3 regions of the Shewanella sp. ALD9 genome follow, and region 1 is predicted to be linked to each of the others. Evidence: predicted binding sites of a transcription regulator. Region 1 holds the regulator's gene; each other region holds the start of a gene.
What was found. Region 1 encodes LexA, which represses DNA repair genes until DNA is damaged. Its sites were predicted from a motif close to TACTGTATNNNNATACAGTA; they were not measured.

Region 1 (7,039 bases):
AATAATTCAGCTCGAATCACCATTGCCATCGCACCGCCAGTAAGAAACATAATGAAACTAAACCATAAATACAGCGAGCCGATATCTTTATGGTTAGTGGTGAGTAGCCAGCGCATTAGCCCCTTCGGAGCACCGTGATGATGATCATCATGAGCGGTAGCCAGTGTATCGTGCGTTGTTGTGCTCATTGTTTTCCCCTACTGTCCATGGCTAGCGACATCGGCAGGTTGCACCGCTTCGCCAGAATTATTGCCCCACGCATTGCGCTCATAAGTAATCACAGCCGCCATCTTTTGCGGGCTAAGTTGACTACTAAATGCCTGCATTGCGGTACCTGGTTTTCCGTGCATAACGATATCGATATGTCCGCTAACCGGTCCAGTAACAACAGGGCTGCCAATAAGTGAAGGGAAAGCGCCTGGTAAACCAGCGCCAGTGGCTTGGTGACATGCAGCACATGTCGTAGTATAAACCTGCTCACCTTCAGCAATTAATTGCTCCAAGGTTAACGTGGGCAGATCCTCTGGTACAACAGCTTCTGCTAAGGCTTCGACAGCTTGATTGGCTTTGTCGGTAACCGCATCGGTAATGTCAGTTGTCGTTGCTGCAATAGTATTTGCTGCATCGGTTACTGCTTTACTTGGTTCGGTGCTTGCCTCGTTACTGCCTAAAAAGTTGCCTATATCAGCAGCTTGAACTACATCACCGCTATTATTGCCCCACGCATTACGCTCAAAGGTAATGACTGCGGCAATTTCTTGGGCGCTAAGTTGCTTTGCAAAGGCTTGCATTGCAGTACCTGGTTTACCGTTTAAGACGATATTCAGATGATCGTTAACAGGGCCTTTTATGATAGGGCTGCCAATTAATGATGGGAATACACCAGGAAGACCCGCACCATTGGGTTGGTGACAAGCGGCGCACCTAGCAATATAGATTTGTTCACCTTGTGAGGTTAGCTCCTCAATAGACAAGGTTTTAGACATTGATGCCGCAGCGGCTGCAGCTGCATTGCTTGCTAGTTTTTTTTGCTCCACTAACCAATTATCAAAATCGGCCTCCGATAATGCTTGCACCACAATCGGCATGAAACCATGGTCTTTACCGCATAACTCGGCACATTGGCCACGATACGTTCCAGGCTTATCAATACGAGTCCAGGCTTCGTTGATAAAGCCTGGATTGGCATCTTTTTTAACGGCAAACGCGGGTACCCACCATGAATGGATAACATCATCAGATGTCATCAAGAAGCGCACTTTTTGGTTAATGGGCAGTACTAATGGCTTATCGACTTCAAGGAGGTAATGCTCGCCTTTGGCCTCACTGCCATCAATTTGTGCTCTGGGAGTGGATAATGTGCTGTAAAATTCGATGTCTTTATCAAAATAGCTGTAATGCCACTTCCACTGCGACCCGGTAATTTTTATTGTGAGATCAGCATCACTGGGATCTTCCATAGCAATCAAGGTTTTGGTGGCTGGAATAGCCATGCCGATTAAGATGATGAAAGGGATGACGGTCCAAGCAATTTCCACTTTGGTACTTTCGTGAAAATTGGCCGCGACAGCGCCTTTTGATTTGCGGTGATAAATCATTGAGTAAATCATGATCCCAAACACCACTAACCCAATTGCACAACAGATGTAAAGAATCGTCATGTGGAGGTCATAAACCTTGCCACTGATATCTGTCACGCCTTGAGTCATGTTGAGGGGCATTTCTGATGCCCCAAGCGGAAGTGCTACAAACACCACCAGTAAACAATACAACCATTGCTTCACAAGACTACTCCTCTGCTAATTGCAAATAGCAACTACAAAGAAGAGTCACACAGTAATTCTCTGCTCTATGCAAACTCTTCGGTTCCCGAAAAAAGTTTGATGACCTCAAAGTACTTTGGTGGCTGTAAACATACGGTCTACGGTTTTATTGTTAGCTGTGCACCACGCTTGTACCTACTACTGAACTTATCAATTTTGATTTGGCTCATTTGTCTGAAAGTAATCTTGATTACTACCATTCACGTCCAATTAAAGATAAAAAATGTTTCATCCTTGTTAACCACATTACTTGTAGATTAAACATTGATCAAGATCACTTTGTTGGCTAATAGGCTGAAAAAAGATGAAAAAAAACCCTGAATTCAATACAGGGCTTGGTAATGAAGGGTTCGTGCTTAGTGAAATGAGCAAAAATTACTTGTTCCATTTGCTAATGTAGGGCTAACAAGTTGATGTTTGTGAGGTAAGTGAGCATTCACATCTTCAATTACCACCCCTAATGCACGTGCACTTTTGGCGACAATTTCTAAACGGCGACTATCGCGAGCATCAAGTGAGCTTGTCCAAGTTACTACTGCGCTCGATGTACCGCTAGTGAGCGCTTTCTCCATGGCCCATAATGTTTCGACTTCATCTTTGGTGTGCACCAGTAAAATGCGATCCATTCTTACACCAGCACTTGCCAGCATATGTTTATAGCCAATATGCGGCGGACTAATTAATACAATCCATCTGCCTTGCTGGCTCAATATTGCTAACTGGCTGCACAATTGGCTCAGTTCAGCTTCACCTTGGGTGACAGTTTGTAATGTTTGAATGGTTTGGGTGCCATGCAGTTCTGTTTCAGTTAAATCTACCCATAAGCCCGGGTGGCGTGGCGCGATGCCCATTAGTTTGTTCATAACCAATCTCCATTACGGATAACGCCAACGGCAAGCCCTTCGATGGTTAGGCTTTGGCAACTTAAATCTACTTTTATCGGATTGTAATCTTCATTTTCGGCATGCAGATAAATCACATTACCTTTTTGTTCAAATCGTTTTACGGTGACGTCATCATCAACACGTGCCACAACAACCTGGCCATTACGTGCTTGCTGCATTTTATGTACAGCGAGTAAGTCGCCTTCTAAAATGCCGATGTTTTTCATGCTGTCACCACGCACTCGCAATAAAAAATCTGCGGCGGGTTTAAACATGTTTGGATCGACTTGATAGTATTGTTCTACATGCTCTTGGGCCAAAATAGGTTCACCAGCAGCAACCTGTCCAATGAGTGGCAGACCGGTTTCAACCTGTTCTTCATGAGGTAAACGAATGCCTCTTGAGGTACCAGGCATGATCTCGATAAAGCCTTTTTTGGCTAATGCTTTTAAATGCTCTTCGGCGGCATTAGCACTTTTAAAGCCAAGACGATTCGCAATTTCAGCACGAGTGGGTGGCATACCTGTTTCGGCGATATTGTTTTTAATTAAGTCTAAAATTTCTGCTTGGCGCGGCGTTAACGGTCTCATGATGATTCCTGTCTTTTTATACAGTGACTGTCATTATATACAGTGTTTGTGTTCGCGCAAGTATTAACCAACTATTTTTTGTATTTTGTTGATTAAGTATCACTCAACAATATGTTTTAATTAACTATTACTAATTTTCTGTCTTATGTTATTTCTGATAGTGAGAGCTTAAACGTAAAGATAGATCGGTCTGATAGTGTAAGCAGGGTGGTTTCTGGTATCCTATACGACAATATTACAGTGGCTTATGTTGCGAAAATAACCATGTCAAAACCAGATTCAATATTTTTACGAGCATTAAGATGGATTCAAAAGTGGATGGTACAGACCATTGTGGTCCCTCACGATCCTTTTGATGACCTCAATATAGATCCAACTAAACCTTTGGTTTATTTAATGAAAACGGAATCTATTAGCGATATTGCCGCGTTGAGCGAAATCACCGAGGGCTTTGGTCTGCCCAGTCCTTATGAGCCATTACAGCTTGATGGCTTAACCGTGCCTCGAGTGGTCTGTTTAGAGGGCCGCAAACCACTATTTGGTAAACGTGAAAGTGGTGACAAATTCCTTAATTATTTTACCAGTTTATTGTCACTTCATAGTGAGAGCCCTGAATTAGATATACAGTTGGTTCCTGTTTGCCTTTATTGGGGACGTACCCCAGGTAAAGAAGAAGACAGCATGAAAGCTGCAGTATTTGAACGTGAAAACCCTACGTGGTTACGTAAATGGTTAATGATTTTATTTTTAGGACGCCATAATTTCGTCCAGTTTTCTAATGCATTATCGCTTCGTCATATGGCCGATGAACATGGTACTGATAAAAGAATTGCTCACAAATTGACCCGAGTCGCCCGTGTGCATTTCCGCCGTCAACGCAAAGTGATGACGGGGCCACAATTACCGAATCGACAAGCGTTGTTTGCCTCTTTATTAAAATCAGAATCTATCAAAAAAGCCATTGAAGAAGAGTCTGCAAATAAGAAAGTAACAGTCGAGAAAGCGCGTGAAACCGCCATTGAATACCTTGATGAAATTGCCGCTGACTATTCTGATAGTTTGGTGCGTATTGCCGAACGTTTCCTGACTTGGTTATGGAACAAATTATACAGTGGCATCAATATCAAAGGTGCCGAGCAAGTAAGACAGTTACATCATGATGGCCATGAAATTGTTTACGTTCCTTGTCATCGTAGCCATATGGATTACTTGCTACTGTCGTATATTTTGTATTATCAGGGCATGGTTCCGCCGCACATTGCTGCCGGTATTAACCTTAATTTTTGGCCAGCAGGGCCGATGTTCCGCCGTGGTGGGGCATTCTTTATCCGTCGTAGTTTTAATGGTAATAAACTTTATACCGCAGTATTTCGTGAATATTTAGATCAGTTATTTGCTAAGGGTTATGCGGTCGAGTATTTCACTGAAGGAGGTCGTTCGCGTACAGGACGTTTGTTAGCGCCTAAAACCGGTATGTTGGCTATGACAATTAACAGTGTGCTACGTGGGATAGAGCGCCCAGTAACCTTAGTACCCGTGTATTTAGGTTATGACCATGTGATGGAAGTGGCGACGTACCACAAAGAATTAAGCGGTAAGAAAAAGAAAAAAGAATCTGTATGGCAGGTATTTGGTGCTATTCGTAAGTTAGGCAATTTTGGCCAAGGTTATGTGAATTTTGGTGAGCCGATTAATTTACAACAGTTCTTAAATCAGCAGGCGCCAGAGTGGCGTGATGAGCTAGCTAAAGATCCTGACCAAAAACCATCTTGGTTTACGCCCTCAGTTAATTTGTTAGCTAACCGCGTAATGACTAATATCAATGGAGCGGCCGCAGCCAGTTCAGTAACATTGACTAGTTTAGTGTTATTAGCGTCAGAGCAAAATGCGTTAGAAAGAAGCCAGTTAGAACGTCAGCTTGATTTGTATTTAGCCTTACTTAAAACAGTGCCTTATACCGATTACACCTCTGTGGCCGAAGGTAATGGCAAGTCAATTATTGATCACTGTCTGTCGTTAAATAAGTTTGTTAGTACCAAAGACCTTATTGGTGAAATTATTTCAGTTGATGAAAAAATTGCCATCACCATGAGTTATTACCGTAATAATATTATTCATTTGATGGCGTTGCCGTCATTAATTGCCAGTTGTTTAGTGCATTATGACGTGTGCGATCGCCAGCGAATTCATGGCATTGTAATGGACTTTTATCCATTACTTAAAGCTGAGCTATTTATGAGCATTGATGATGTACCTCAACATGTGGATAGCATTTTAGATTTCATGGTTGAACAAGGTTTACTGACCGGTAGCGATCAGTTTGAGATAACGCCTCGTCATATTACCCAAGTGTTACTGCTTGCTGAAACTATCAGTGAAACGTTGCAACGTTATGCGATTATCTTCAATTTACTCGCAATAAAACCTGATCTTGAGCGCTCAGAACTGGAACGCGATAGCCATTTGTTAGCCCAACGATTAGGCGCGCTGCATGGCATTACCGCACCAGAATTTTATGACAAAAAATTATATAACACCCTGAGTGTGAAACTGAAAGAATTGGGTTATTTATGCAGCGACGAACATCGTGCTGAAGTGATCAGAATTCGTGATAACGCTAATAAATTACTCAGCTCTTTAGTAAGACAAACCATTGTTGATAGTGTGGAAGCGGAGCACGGACAATAATGGCTAATCATATGAATGCTGCCAAGCATCGTACCAGCGGTAAATCTGTATTGGGTGGGGCGATGATTATTGCCGGAACCACTGTGGGTGCGGGCATGTTTTCGTTACCCGTTGTTGGTGCTGGAATGTGGTTTGGCTATTCTATCGCGATGTTGCTCGGCGTTTGGTTTTGCATGCTAATGTCGGGTTTATTGTTATTAGAAGCCAATTTGCATTTTGAACCAGGCGACAGTTTTGACACCTTAACTCGGGTGACTCTTGGGCAGTTCTGGCGGGTGATTAACGGCGTTTCGATTGCGTTTGTGTTATATATTTTAACCTATGCTTACATCAGTGGTGGTGGTTCGATTGTGAATCACAGTCTGTCTGCATTGGGCGTAAGCCTACCCCAGAGCGTAGCCGGATTAGTGTTTGCGGTAGTTTTGGCTTTGGTGGTATTTATTAGTACTAAAGCGGTCGACCGTATCACCACAATCATGCTTGGTGGCATGGTGATTACTTTCTTTTTGGCTATCGGTAACTTACTAATCGACATTGATAGCATAAAGCTAGTATCGCCTGATGGTGAATCGCGTTACCTGCCTTATTTACTTGCCGCTATCCCTTTTGGATTGGCCAGTTTTGGTTATCACGGTAATGTGCCAAGTTTAGTCAAATATTATGGTAAAGATGCCAAAACCATCGTTAAGGCGATTATTACCGGAACCACTATCGCATTGGTGATTTATATATGTTGGTTAGTGGCAACGATGGGTAATATTCAACGAAGCCAGTTTGCCGATATTATTGCTCAAGGTGGCAATATAGGTGTATTAGTGGGTGCGTTGTCTGGAGTTATTGCCAGCCAATGGCTGGATAACATGTTAACCCTATTTGCTAACCTCGCCGTCGCCTCATCATTTTTAGGTGTGACACTAGGCTTGTTCGATTACCTTGCTGATTTATTTGGGTTTGACGACTCGCGCTCAGGACGAATTAAAACGGCAACGGTCACGTTTGTACCGCCAACAATCCTTGGTTTGTTATTTCCGAATGGATTTATTTTAGCGATTGG
Region 2 (7,039 bases), on a different contig from region 1:
TCGAAAGTGGGCGCCATCATCGATGTGAATCTAATTCCGTTATCAAACTCAATTAAAGCCAATCTTAGTCATGAAGATGCATTAAGCTATGCACTCACGGGTGGTGAAGACTACGAGTTATTGTTTACGGTTCCAGAATCACAACGCGGCGCAATTGATACCGCGTTAATTCATGCTGGTGTCAAATTTGTAAAAATTGGTCAAATCTGTGCAGGTGATAAATTAAAACTAGTCGAAAATGGGTTGGAATTTAACCCGATTTCACGTGGCTTTGTGCATTTTTAATTGAAGTACTATGAGATTATTAACCCAAGATAAATTCGTAAAAAAGCTGTCTTTAGCCCATCCAATTCACTTTTTGGCATTAGGCTTTGGCAGCGGTAAAGCGGCAAAAGCACCGGGTACCTTTGGTACCTTAGCCGCGGTGCCCATAGTGTTGCTCATGCAACAGTTAAGCTTAACCAATTACCTGATCATTACCTGTATTTGCATGCTCGCTGGCTTTTATATTTGTGGCAAAGCAGCTAAAGATATGGGCGTACATGATCATGGTGCTATTGTGTGGGATGAAGTGGTTGGGTTGATGATCACCATGATTGCAGCGCCTTTAGGTTTTATGTGGTTAGCACTTGGTTTTGTACTATTTCGCTTTTTTGATATCGTCAAACCATGGCCTATTCGCTGGCTTGATGCCAAAGTGCATGGCGGTTTTGGGATAATGATTGATGATGTATTGGCGGGAATCTTTTCGTTAATAGGTGTGCAACTAGCGGTGTATTATCTATAACTGATTATCTATAACTGATTATCTATAACTGATTATCTATAACTGATTATCAATACCTGATTATAAGTAACTGATCATAATTAACGATTAGCAAAGAATTATAAATGCACTTATAAATCATACCTAATACATAAAAAGAGCACATTTGTGCTCTTTTTTGTCGATAATACTCATACTAAATCAGTTGCAGCTACTTACTAGGATGATTTTGCGGTAAGTAGATTGGTCCGCAATTGCTCTAACTCTGTATTCATATTGGTTAAACGTTGTTTGTAATCTGTTCCATAAACAGTGCAATTAAATAGTTTACCAATCGGATTGTAGCGTAACATCCATAATTGCTGAAAATAATTGTCGTTAGCACAATAATTTGGTTCTTTGAGCGTGTGCATCGAGGTCGTTGAAACTGGTTCCTTTACTAAGCTGACAATATACTCAGCCATGAGATTGTCACTGTCTGTTGGCTTAAGCAACGCATAGGCTAACCATTTCTCATAAAAAGCCACGCTATCAGACTGCACTTCAATTAACATTTGTTCTGTAACGTTATGGGCAAAAAGCCATTCTCCAGAAAATATCCGTTCAAAATCACTATCAGTTAATTCGAAAGATGTTTGCCAAGCTGTGACTTTGGTTGCAACAGCTGCATCAGTGGTTTTAGCTAAGGTGCTAGCTAAATTAAGCTGATATTTGATCATGTTAACGGCAATCATATGATTGAGTGTTGTGCGAGATGAGTGATAAACCATATTCCAAAAATGTGCATCTTTGTTTAAAAATGCCACTGTAGCTTGTTGGTCAAGTTTGTTGTCAGATGTATCTACACTTATTATCGCAGCAAGCTGACGAACATCTCTTAACTTAAAAAGCAGACCCCAATGAGCTTGATTGTTTGGGGTTAAAGACTGTGGTTCTTCTTGCCAATAAGGCATATCTAATAATGTATTATATTGTTGTATATTGGCATTATGAGCGCCAATGACATTTCTAATACTATCGCTATTATCGCTAATAAATTGACTGCATATTATCAAATCCGTTTGATAACAAGCCGTTTTAAAGTTGTCAGTTAACTCAACTTCTTGCTCGCTGAAGCTGATTAATGGTTTTTTATCATTTGTTTTATCGTCTCCTATTGTGCCTACGATAGTAATTGCATACTCATAGCCATTTTCGCTAGGGTCGATAGGTTGCTGTTTTAGCCAGTTTTCAACTAAAAGAGTGTTAGGTGACTTTGTTCTGTCTGTTGCATTAATGGCCACTAAACAGACAACGGTAAATACCAGTAAGCTACATATTAGCCCGACAAAAATACCCAAGCCCTTTATTACTTTCATCATTATGATTTATCCGTAAATCTATTTTAACTTTACGTTAACATATTGATTTGCTTTTTATAAGTGCATAACGATTATTGCAACAACTCACGGGCATTCGCCAAGGTATTTTCGGTAATGACATCACCACCTAATAAGCGCGCAAGTTCATTCACCCGTTGATCTTTATCCAACGTCTGCATGGTCGTTTCGGTGTTGCCACCTTTATTAAATTTATTCACAAACATATGTTGATGACCATTACCTGCAACTTGCGGCAAATGGGTGACACACAATACTTGAGTTGATTCGCCAAGGCTGCGTAACATACGACCGACTACCGATGCTGTTGGTCCAGAAATACCCACATCAACTTCATCAAATATCAGTGTCGGAGTGGCGACTTTTTTAGCCGTGATCACTTGAATCCCTAATCCAATACGCGATAACTCACCGCCAGAGGCAACTTTAGAAATCGGTTGTAATGGTTGCCCAGGGTTTGTGGTCACCATAAATTCAATGCTATCGCAGCCATTAACTGAAATGTTGTCCGGATTATGATTAATCTGAATGGTAAATTTACCCTTAGGCATATTAAGCTCATGGATAGACTGGGTGACTAGCTTGTCCAATTCTTTAGCATAACGGCTACGACTTTGACTCAGTTTTTGTGCATTGGTTAAGTAGGCATTTCTGGTGGCTTCAAGTTGTTGTCTTATACCATCTAATTTAGTTTCGTCGTCAGCAAGTTCGGCTAATTCACTCATCAATGCTTGATGATGTAGCGCCAGCTTATCAGCACTCACATGATGTTTGCGCGCCAATTGCATTGCCGTTGAAAGACGTTTTTCTAAATAGGCAAAATGTTCTGGATCAAGCTCTAAACTGCTTAAATAACTTTCAATTTCGCTAGCGCTTTCTTGTACTTGAATTAACGCATCGCTGATCATAGTGCTGATAGGCGCAAGGGATTCATCATAGCCTTGAAGCGTATCAGCAATACTGGCCACTTTATTAAGCAGAGATTCTATATTGCCTTCATCACTTTCGGTCAATAAATGCAAACCTGCTTGGCAACGTTCAATTAAATCTGTGCCATTGGCTAAGCGTTTGTGTTCTTGTTCTATTTCATCAAATTCTTCCAAGCCTAAGTTGAACTCATTAAGCTCTTCTACTTGATATTGCAGTAGCTGTTGACGCGAAATACGTTCGTGCTGTGCTTGTTCAAGATGCTTTAGCTCGTTTTCCACTTGTTTGCAGCGTTGATAGCTAGCGCTAACGCTATCGAGCAGTATTTTGTGGTTGGCATAGTGGTCGAGTAGGTTTAATTGATGCTCGCTTTTAAGCATTGCGTGATGAGCATGCTGGCCGTGAATACCAATCAATAGGTGACCGATGGCTTTTAATTGCGTCACGGGCACAGGATTACCATTAATGTAGGCTCTTGAGCGGCCATCACTGTTAATAGTTCGACGTAATATGCACTCATCTTCAGCATCAAGATCGCTATCTTCAAGCCAGCGTTTGGCTAAAGGTACATCATGAAGGGTAAACCTTGCACTCACTTCGGCTTTGGAGGCTCCAGGCCTGACAGTGTTGGCATCACTTCGATTACCAAGGCATAACCCAAGCGCATCGATAGCAATCGATTTGCCTGCACCTGTTTCGCCGGTGATGCTTGTCATACCGGCTTTAAAGTCGAGCTCTAAAAAACGCACGATAGCAAAATTGTTGATGCTGAGTTGGCAAAGCATAATAAATTCCTGTCAATGAAACCACCAAACCACTGTATTGATAAACAGTATATACTGATTTTATATACAGTAAAGTGGTTGAGGAATAATTATCGCTGACTATTTTATCATCTAGATTTGATTGTTCATTAAGCAATGGATTTTAAAAGTGTTTCTATTATCGGCAAACTGATAAAAGTGATTAATGTGCCATATAAAATACCTTGGGCGCTGACATTGGCGTTAATTTGGTAGCGGTCGGCCAAAAGGTACACACTTGCTGCTGTCGGTAACGCTGCCAAAATGACTCCCATGGTCAGTAATTCCTTTTCTACGCCGAACAGTTTGAGTAAACCAAAGGCAATTAAAGGTTGAATAATTAGCTTGAGTAAATTGATTAAGTTCAGTTCCGCAATCAAACCAACACTGAACATTTTTGTGCCAGATTGATGTCGTAATGCTTTGGCAAGTACCATTCCTATAGCAAACAGTGCACATGGGCTAGAGGTATTTCCCACCTGATGTAGCATTAAGGCCAAACTATCCGGTAAGGTAATATGCAGTGCTGATAAACCGATGCCAATAACACTGCCAACCACGATTGGGTTTTTATACAGGGCATTAGCCATGATGACGATGGCATGGTCGGTTGATTGTTTATCACGGCTGGCTAGCTCAATTGATACTAAAGCAAAAGCAAACATGAACACCGACAACAAGCTGGCAATCGCTGCAGCGACTAATGCCATTTTATGACCTGGGAATAATAAACTCAGCAATGGAATGCCAATAAATGCGGTATTACCAAACGTAGCATTTAATGCGCGCATGGCGGCAACTGCTTGTTTTTTAGGTGTGCGAATTAGTGATACAACAATCACTAAAGCGTAAGTGATGATCATCGCCAGACTAAACCCACCGATAAAACCCCATTGAATAATGTCTTCAATGCGCGTTTCAGCTAGCACAATCAGTAATATAGCGGGGAAAGCAATGTAATAAACAAACTGATTGAGGATCAAATCGGTGTCTGCTGGCAACAGACGCATTTTTTGAACAATACTGCCGAGCAGCATAATAATAAATACAGCGATTAGCGGGGTAAGAATACTGGACATCCCTCGCAATTCCTTAGCAAAATGATAATAAGGTCACTTTACTGCTTTTCGATAGGCGGATGCAATTAGGCTAAAGTTAAACGAGTGATTATTTGTCAGATTTTAAGGCTAAATTTGCTTTTGATATTTTCGGTGGAGGTAATATTCCAAGTTCAGAAAAAAAATGCACTTGCCGCCTTAACTCAAATAACGAACCCACTCGTACTTGATTGCCAATCACTAGCGTCCAGTTATCAGTTTTACCATTGGTGTTACTGAAAGTGAAACCTTGATAAAAAATTCTTCTCATGGCGCGACACCTAATAAAAAGCCTGAATAATTTCAGGCTAAATGACGTTTATTGGCAGTAACCGATCCGTGCTACAAGTTTTTGCTACAGGCTAATACCAATATTAGACACACCGGCTTCGATAATATCTTTACGTAAACCTTTAACCAGTTCGCTGGTTATGTCTGGATTAGCTTCGACAATGTCGAGTAACATGCCTTGTAATTCTTTTTCTTGTTCCATTACTGGGTGAGAAAAAACAAACTCATCGAGTTCTTCATCCATTAATGATTCATCGCTAATAGCTTCAATATAATTGGCGACAGTACTTGATGATAACTTACTGATGTTAGTAATATCTTCTTCAATTTTTCCATCTATCGCACCCATTAAGGTGGCAATGGCTACAGCCGCATCCATGGCGGGATAAGCACCATAGGCTTCAAACTCGCTAGGATCAGGGGTGTTTTCATCGAGGCGCTGTAAATGCACATCAATATTGAACTTAAGCTTTTTGTCATATTGGCTTTGCCATAATAACTCTAGCGCAGTACTTAATACCTGCGGTTGGCCAAATTCACATACTTCAGAAAATAATTGATAGTTTGGGAGCATTCTTTGACACAGTGCGAGTGCAAAAAGTTGCTTCTGAGGTAACGACAATGCCTTTAGGCGTTTAAAAAAACCGGTTTTACTGGTCATTGGGAACATCCACTGATAGCTGGTTTATCACTTGATTTGCAGCTGATTCTACCTTAGTTAACTCATCAAGTAACTCTAGTATTTCAGGTTCTAGGTCATCGATGTCAATTTTATGCTTTAATGCTGACTCAATATCCCGGCAGAGCTTTTGTGTTGTCGGTACACCGCAATAACATGTTGCACCATGCAGTTTATGCACTGCCTGCAACAGTGTCTCAGCATCTCTGGCTATTAATGCTTTATCGATAGTTGCGGTTGTTTCAGGTAATGAATTAACTAACATCTTTAACATGTCTAAGGCTAAATCGGTTTTCTGGTTTGCTTGGGTTAAACATAAATCCCAATTGAGAACATGGGTGTCGAAATGAGTAAATTGAGGTTTAATTATCCAGCGGCTGATAACGCTTTTTAGTGATAATTCATCAATCGGTTTAGGTAGGAAACCATCCATACCGCTAGCTAAAATATTCTCACGCTCTTCTGCTATAGCATGTGCCGTTACTGCAATAATCGGCGTATTACGGTTGAGTGATTCTGATCGTATTTTCTGGGTTGCGGTTATGCCATCGGTTCCTGGCATTTGAATATCCATGAAGATTAGGTCAAATGCTTGTTTTTTAGCTTGTTGAATCGCATCGGCGCCATTATTAACGGTCACCACATTGTCGACTAGTTCTTTGAGCAAAGTATCAATTAACTTAAGATTGGCCATGTTGTCGTCAACGGCTAATACTGATGCATTGAGGCGTTGTGTTACATCAAGATTTATTTGCTCAGGTAAACTGACAAAAGTAGAAGGTACTGGTGGATATATTAAATGATGCGCTAGGGTAAAATCGCTCACTGGGGTGCTGAGCAATACATCTGCGTTGACTTTTAGCACATTGATTATCATGTCTTGATCTAGACAGTCATGTAATAAAATCAGGCAGTCGGTATGTTGTTTGGCTTGCTGTAATAAATGGATAAAAGACGCATTGTCGGCAAAACCATGGCAGCTCATGATGATGTAATCAAATTTGCTGTTTTTAGTTTGTAACACGGAGGTGAGATTTTCTGGATTGGCCACATTAGTGATAATTAATTGCCACGACACTAAGCGGCGATTTAATGTG
Region 3 (7,039 bases), on a different contig from region 1:
GCTTGGGCTGGTTTTCCTGATGCTGATTTGAGCTTCTTGAAGTTCATCACCTTTATCGGTGTGATTGCAGCACTTGTACAAATTTTGGAAATGGCTTTAGACAAGTACTTTCCACCTTTGTACAACGCGTTGGGTATTTTCTTACCTTTGATTACTGTGAACTGTGCGATTTTTGGTGCAGTATCTTTCATGGTTGAGCGTGATTATAACCTTGGCGAGAGCGTAGTATTTGGTATTGGCTCTGGTATTGGTTGGGCGTTAGCAATTGTATTGTTAGCCGGTATCCGCGAAAAGATGAAGTATTCTGACGTGCCAAATGGCTTACGTGGCTTAGGTATTACCTTTGTTTCTGCAGGTCTTATGGCTCTAGGTTTCATGTCATTCTCAGGTGTTTCTCTTTAAGAGACCTTGAGAAGACGCATTAATTTGAACCTTTAAGGATAAGTGAATGGGTATTCTTGAATCTACTCCGCTAGATGTCTATCTAGGTGTGAGTATGTTTACTGTGATTGTCTTGGTTTTGGTGTTAGTGATTTTATTTGCTAAATCAAAACTAGTGGCAAGCGGTGATATCATGATTGGTATTAACGGCGACGCAGATAAAGCAATTAAAACAGGTGCTGGTGGCAAACTACTTAGTGTTTTAGCTGACAACGGTATCTTTGTATCGAGTGCGTGTGGCGGTGGTGGCTCATGTGGCCAGTGTCGTGTACACATTAAGTCTGGTGGTGGTGATATTCTACCTACTGAGCTTGATCACATTAGTAAAGGCGAAGCACGTCAGGGTTGTCGTTTATCTTGTCAGGTAAATGTAAAAACTGACATGGAAATCGAACTTGATGAAGAAATTTTCGGCATCAAGAAATGGGAATGTGCGGTTCTATCTAACGATAACAAAGCGACGTTCATTAAAGAACTTAAGCTGCAAATTCCTGACGGCGAATCTGTGCCTTTCCGTGCCGGTGGTTATATTCAGATTGAAGCTCCTGCTCATCATGTTAAATATGCTGAGTTTGAAGTGCCTGATAAATATCGTGGCGACTGGGAACACTTTGGTTTCTTCAAGTTAGAGTCAAAAGTAGACGAAGAAACCATTCGTGCCTACTCAATGGCTAACTACCCAGAAGAGTTCGGTATTATTATGTTGAATGTGCGTATTGCTACGCCACCGCCACGTAATTTAACCTTGCCTTGCGGTAAAATGTCTTCGTACATTTGGAGCTTAAAAGCCGGTGATAAAGTGACAATTTCTGGTCCATTTGGTGAGTTTTTTGCTAAAGACACCGAAGCAGAAATGGTATTCATTGGTGGTGGTGCTGGTATGGCCCCAATGCGCTCACACATTTTTGACCAATTAAAGCGTCTTAAATCTAAGCGTAAAATGAGCTTCTGGTACGGTGCGCGTTCGCAACGTGAAATGTTCTATGTTGAAGATTTTGACGGCTTAGCGGCTGAAAATGAAAACTTCAAATGGCACGTGGCGTTATCAGATCCGCAAGCTGAAGATAACTGGACTGGTTATACCGGTTTCATTCATAACGTATTGTATGAAAACTACTTACGTGACCATGATGCGCCAGAAGATTGTGAGTTCTACATGTGTGGACCTCCAATGATGAACGCAGCAGTTATTGGTATGCTAAAAGATTTAGGTGTCGAAGACGAAAACATCTTACTAGATGATTTCGGTGGTTAATGAGTTAATCCATAACATCGACATGTAAGTCATGAGATTGCAGCAGTGCAGACAGGGTGGTTAAACACTGGTCTTGCACGCTGCAATTTTTTTGTTTATTTATTACAAGTGTAAATTTGACATGACTGTAAATTCAATCAAGTTATTGCTATTGCCGGCGTTATTGCTATTGGTGAGTGCTTGCAGTTCACCAGAGCCCATTATTTCATTATCTGGTAGTACGATGGGGACCACTTATCACATTAAAGTAGTCAACAATGACCGCTTGCCAGAACCGCAGTTACTGCAAGCTGAAATTGATATGGCATTGGAAGTGGTAAATGATCAAATGTCGACTTATCGTTCGGACTCAGAACTGTCTAAGTTCAATCAATTACAAGTTCAACAAAGCGTTAAAGTATCCGCTGATACCATTAAGGTTATCGAAGAAGGTATGCGTCTTTATCAAGAGACTGATGGGGCGTTAGATATCACCTTAGGGCCAGTGGTTAATTTGTGGGGCTTTGGTCCCGATAAACGACCTACAACCATCCCGACGCAAGCTCAAATCGATAATGCTAAAGCTAAAATGGGCATCAAGGAACTGTCGATAAAAGGCTTAACATTAACTAAGCATAATGCAGACCTGTATGTTGATTTATCTTCAATAGCAAAAGGTTTTGGTGTCGATAAAATTGCCGCGCTATTAGACAAATATCATGTGTCTGGTTATTTAGTCGAAATAGGTGGTGAGCTTAATGTTAAAGGTACTAAAGCCGATAAAACCCCATGGCGAGTGGCTGTTGAGCAACCTACGAGTGAAGGGCAAGCCGTTCAGCAAGTGATTGAACCTGGCACCATGTCATTAGCAACATCGGGTGATTACCGTAACTTTTATCAAGAGAATGGCGAACGTTTTTCACATTTAATCGATCCTCGTAACGGTTATCCTATTAAGCATCAACTTGCCTCTGCAACCGTGTTACACTCAAGTTGTATGACCGCAGATGGATATGCCACCGCTATGATGGTGTTAGGTACTGAGGCTTCATTGGCACTTGCTAAAGAGAAAAATTTAGCAATAATGTTGATTGAGAAGCAAGAACAGGGTTATCAGGTCTATTACAGCGATGCGTTTAAATCGTATGTTAAGTAGGTTCTTTATTTTAAACTGATTGATTAAAAAAGTATTATACCCTTATCTGAATGAGTAATTGGAGTTTGTAATGAGTACATTTATAGCAGCATTTGTAGTGTTATTATTGTTCTTTTTGTTAATGTCTATCGGCTATATCGTAAAGAAGAAAGCGGTAGAAGGTAGTTGTGGTGGTTTAGGTGTTTTAGGAATTGAAAAAGCGTGTGACTGTGATGATCCATGTGACAAACGTAAACGCCGTATGGAAAAAGAGCAAGCTCGCAATGAGTTGCTAAATCAAAATCGAATTATTTAACACCGTTAATTGCCTAAAGCTTAAGTTAATAAACTCATGCTTTGTAAAGAGCCTTCATTTTGAAGGCTTTTTTTATGTTTATGTATTGCTAACGAGTTACAAAGCTTAGTTATAATGATAATGGTTATCAATTGTAAGTGTGTGAAAATAAAGGAAAATTTGCAATTACCCCTATAGTGTTTTATCCTGTTTGTAATTGATCGAGATCACATTATTTATCGAGGGACATTACTATGAAAGGTCATCCTAAAGTCATCAGCCAACTCAATCGTGTACTTACCTGTGAGCTGACCGCCATTAACCAATACTTTTTACATGCTCGCATGTTTAAGCATTGGGGATTGGAAAAGCTTAATGAGAAAGAGTATAAAAAATCGATTGAAGACATGAAGCATGCTGACAAGCTGATTGAACGTGTATTGTTTCTTGAAGGTTTACCTAACCTACAACAGTTAGATAAATTGCGCATTGGTGAACATGCTGAAGAAATGCTTAGCTGTGATCTAACTGCAATTACGGAACAAATTGCCATTTTGCGTGAAGCCATTAAGGTATGCGAAACTCAGCAAGATTATGTTAGCCGCGATTTATTTGAAGATTTACTCGAAGACGAAGAAGAACATCTAGATTGGATTGAGTCGCAGCAAGAGCTAATCAATCAAACCGGTATTCAAAATTATCTTCAATCACAAATTAACGACTAATAGGAAATTATCATGAAAGGCCATCCAGAAGTCATCGACGCTTTAAATAGTTTATTAACCGGCGAATTGTCTGCCATGGATCAATATTTTGTCCATGCTCACATGTATGAAGACTGGGGGTTCAATGAACTGTATACCCGTATTCTGCATGAGTCAGACGACGAGAAGTTGCATGCAGCTAAATTAGTTCAACGCATTTTGTTTTTAGAAGGCACTCCAGATGTTGGCAGCCGTGAAGCGCTGAATATTGGTAAAGATGTGCAAGAAATGCTGAGAAATGATCTTGCATACGAATATCATGTAGCTGATCATTTGCGTAAAGTTATCGCGCTATGTGAAGAAAAAGCTGATTACCAAAGCCGTGAAATTTTAGAAGTGTTATTAGATGACACTGAATCTGACCACATGTACTGGTTAGAAAAGCAACTCGGTCTAATCGAACGTATTGGTTTACAAAACTATTTACAGACCAAAATGTAATGTCTTAATTGCTATGTTACATGTTAATAAAGCCCAACTGCGTTTGGGCTTTTTTGTATCCTTAAGAGAATGATTGAATACTGTTTATATGTACAGTATCATGGTTTTAATTGAGATAATGATGATGGTTATAGAATGCGTAAAATCATTCACATCGATATGGATTGTTATTTTGCTGCGGTAGAAATGCGTGATTTTCCTGAGTTAAGAGGAAAGCCCATTGCTGTTGGCGGCAGAAGTGATCGCCGTGGTGTGATAAGTACTTGCAGTTATGAAGCCCGCAAATTTGGGGTGCGAAGTGCTATGTCCAGTTATCATGCGTTGCAGTTATGTCCGCAGTTAATTTTAGTGCCTGGACGCATGGAGGTGTATAAATCTGTGTCACTCCAAATACGTGAGATTTTTCATCGATACACTGATCTTGTCGAACCATTGTCTTTAGACGAAGCTTATCTTGATGTCACAGATTGCGATGCTCATCAAGGCAGTGCGACATTAATTGCCAAAGCGATACGTGATGACATTTATGAGGTCACTGGATTAACGGCTTCAGCAGGTATTGCACCCATTAAGTTTTTAGCCAAAATTGCATCCGATTTAAATAAGCCTAATGGACAATATGTTATCACCCCAAATCAAATTGCTGATTTTGTAAAAGACCTACCTCTGAGTAAAATTCCTGGCGTCGGTAAAGTCACTTCAAAAAAGTTAGCCGATATTGGCTTAACCACTTGTTATGACGTGCAACAATACCCTAAAGTGCAATTAATTGAGGCCTTTGGTAAGTTTGGCCATGTGTTGGCTGAGCGTGCACAAGGTATCGATTCAAGGCAAATTAGCCCGCACCGAGTGCGTAAGTCCGTAGGGGTTGAAACCACGTTAGCCAAAGACATTTTTACGTTAGAGCAATGTCATCAAGTATTACCACAGCTTATTCAAGAGCTGAGTGCTCGGGTTCATCGGAGTGCGAAAGATAGACAGATCCATAAGCAGGTTGTAAAACTGAAATTTAATGATTTTAAGCAGACCACCATCGAGCATCGCAGTGATGAGATTTCAATTAACCTGTTTCATGAATTATTACTGCAAGCATTACAACGAAGCCAAGGGCGAGGGATTCGGTTACTCGGTGTGAGCGTTGGCCTAGCGGATGTGACGTTGGTTTCTTCCGAGAATAGTGCCGATCAAATTACTCAACTCGATTTACAATTTTAGGCGCCCATTTTATAACGGAAACCATAGAGAGCAAAAAGGCGACATTGCTGTCGCCTTTGATTTATAGCTTATCCGCCAATTATAACCTTGGCCATAATCACTTGATTGATTACGCCTCTTTAGCAGGAATACGCTCTAATACAGCAAGCAGTAATTCCCAATATTGACCAACCGTGGTGATGTTAACCATTTCATCTGGGCTGTGCGGATAGCGAATCGTCGGACCAATCGATACCATGTCCATATGTGGATAAGGTTCTTTAAATAAACCACATTCAAGACCCGCATGAATAACCATCACAGTAGGATCTTTTTTATAAATATCGTTATAGGTGTCACGCACAATTGCCATAACAGATGAGCTAGTGTCTGGTTTCCAACCTGGATAAGCACCGCTTAAATCAATGCTAGCACCCGATAGATTTGATAGTGCGGTTAGCATACCGGTGACTTCTTCACGCCCCGAATCGATTAATGAACGAATAAGGCATAATATTTCTACGCTTTCATCTTCAGTACTGATCACGCCTATATTTAGTGATGTTTCAGTCACACCCTCCACTTCATCACTCATGCGCATTACGCCGTTAGGGCAAGCATGTAATAAGTCGATTAAGGTATTTTGCGCTTCTTCGCCCATGACTTTTGTTGGTGCATCAATAGCGGCTAATGTGAGTAACATCGATGGGTCAGCTACGGCTAACTCTTCACGCACTAACGCTTGGAATGACTCAATAGCTTGTTTTAATGCTTCAACATTTTCAGCTGGCAACATCAATTGAACGTTAGCTTCACGTGGAATAGCATTACGCAGCGAACCACCACTAAAGCTGACCAGCTCTAGGGCTAATTCGTCACTGTATTTAAACAAAAATCGCGCTAATAACTTGTTAGCGTTACCACGACCAAGATGAATATTGACACCAGAATGGCCGCCTTTTAAACCCGACATAGTCAGTGAAAAGCTGGCGTTGCTTTGTTCTGGTGCTTGCCAAGACATTGGTATACTTATCTGTGCATCAACACCGCCGGCGCAACCCATGTAGATTTCACCTTCTTGCTCTGAATCAGTATTAATTAAAATTTCAGCATCAAGGTAACCGGCTTCTAAACCAAAGGCGCCAGTCATGCCGGCTTCTTCATCAATGGTGAGCAGCACTTCGAGTGGCCCGTGCTTAATGTCTTTACTGCCTAAAACGGCCAGCGCCGAAGACATACCAATACCGTTATCTGAACCTAAGGTTGTGCCTTTGGCTTTAACCCAATCACCGTCTACATAGGCTTCTATCGGATCGGTTTCAAAGTTATGTACTTTGTCGGCATTTTTTTGCGGCACCATATCAATGTGCGCTTGTAACACTACTATTTTGCAGTTTTCCATTCCTGCAGTAGCAGGCTTACGGATGATTAAATTACCCACTTTGTCTTCAACAACCGCAAGGCCTTGAGCTTTTGCCCATTGTTGAATATGTTGTGATAACGCATGTTCATGTTTTGATGGATGTGGAATAGCA

Region 2: a site for LexA is predicted at 3,888-3,907, ahead of recN (DNA repair protein RecN). Genes of this name have one in related genera too.
Region 3: a site for LexA is predicted at 4,389-4,408, ahead of dinB (DNA polymerase IV). Genes of this name have one in related genera too.

What each region holds. Positions count from the first base shown of each region.
Region 1 covers NZ_PJCD01000001.1:145,187-152,225, forward strand. Annotated here, with positions in the region: gene ctaD (cytochrome c oxidase subunit I) at 1-188, opposite strand, end outside; gene coxB (cytochrome c oxidase subunit II) at 198-1,784, opposite strand; gene CXF88_RS00725 (SulA-like leucine-rich domain-containing protein) at 2,180-2,686, opposite strand; gene lexA (transcriptional repressor LexA) at 2,683-3,297, opposite strand; gene plsB (glycerol-3-phosphate 1-O-acyltransferase PlsB) at 3,562-5,985, shown strand; gene mtr (tryptophan permease) at 5,985-7,039, shown strand, end outside.
Region 2 covers NZ_PJCD01000002.1:197,960-204,998, reverse strand. Annotated here, with positions in the region: gene thiL (thiamine-phosphate kinase) at 1-285, shown strand, start outside; gene CXF88_RS04405 (phosphatidylglycerophosphatase A) at 296-787, shown strand; gene CXF88_RS04400 (hypothetical protein) at 985-2,127, opposite strand; gene recN (DNA repair protein RecN) at 2,199-3,857, opposite strand; gene CXF88_RS04390 (AEC family transporter) at 3,986-4,954, opposite strand; gene CXF88_RS04385 (DUF3319 domain-containing protein) at 5,043-5,243, opposite strand; gene CXF88_RS04380 (YjaG family protein) at 5,328-5,924, opposite strand; gene barA (two-component sensor histidine kinase BarA) at 5,914-7,039, opposite strand, start outside.
Region 3 covers NZ_PJCD01000002.1:297,036-304,074, reverse strand. Annotated here, with positions in the region: gene nqrE (NADH:ubiquinone reductase (Na(+)-transporting) subunit E) at 1-402, shown strand, start outside; gene nqrF (NADH:ubiquinone reductase (Na(+)-transporting) subunit F) at 449-1,696, shown strand; gene CXF88_RS04805 (FAD:protein FMN transferase) at 1,818-2,831, shown strand; gene nqrM ((Na+)-NQR maturation NqrM) at 2,902-3,126, shown strand; gene bfr (bacterioferritin) at 3,360-3,830, shown strand; gene bfr (bacterioferritin) at 3,843-4,310, shown strand; gene dinB (DNA polymerase IV) at 4,446-5,525, shown strand; gene CXF88_RS04780 (aminoacyl-histidine dipeptidase) at 5,635-7,039, opposite strand, start outside.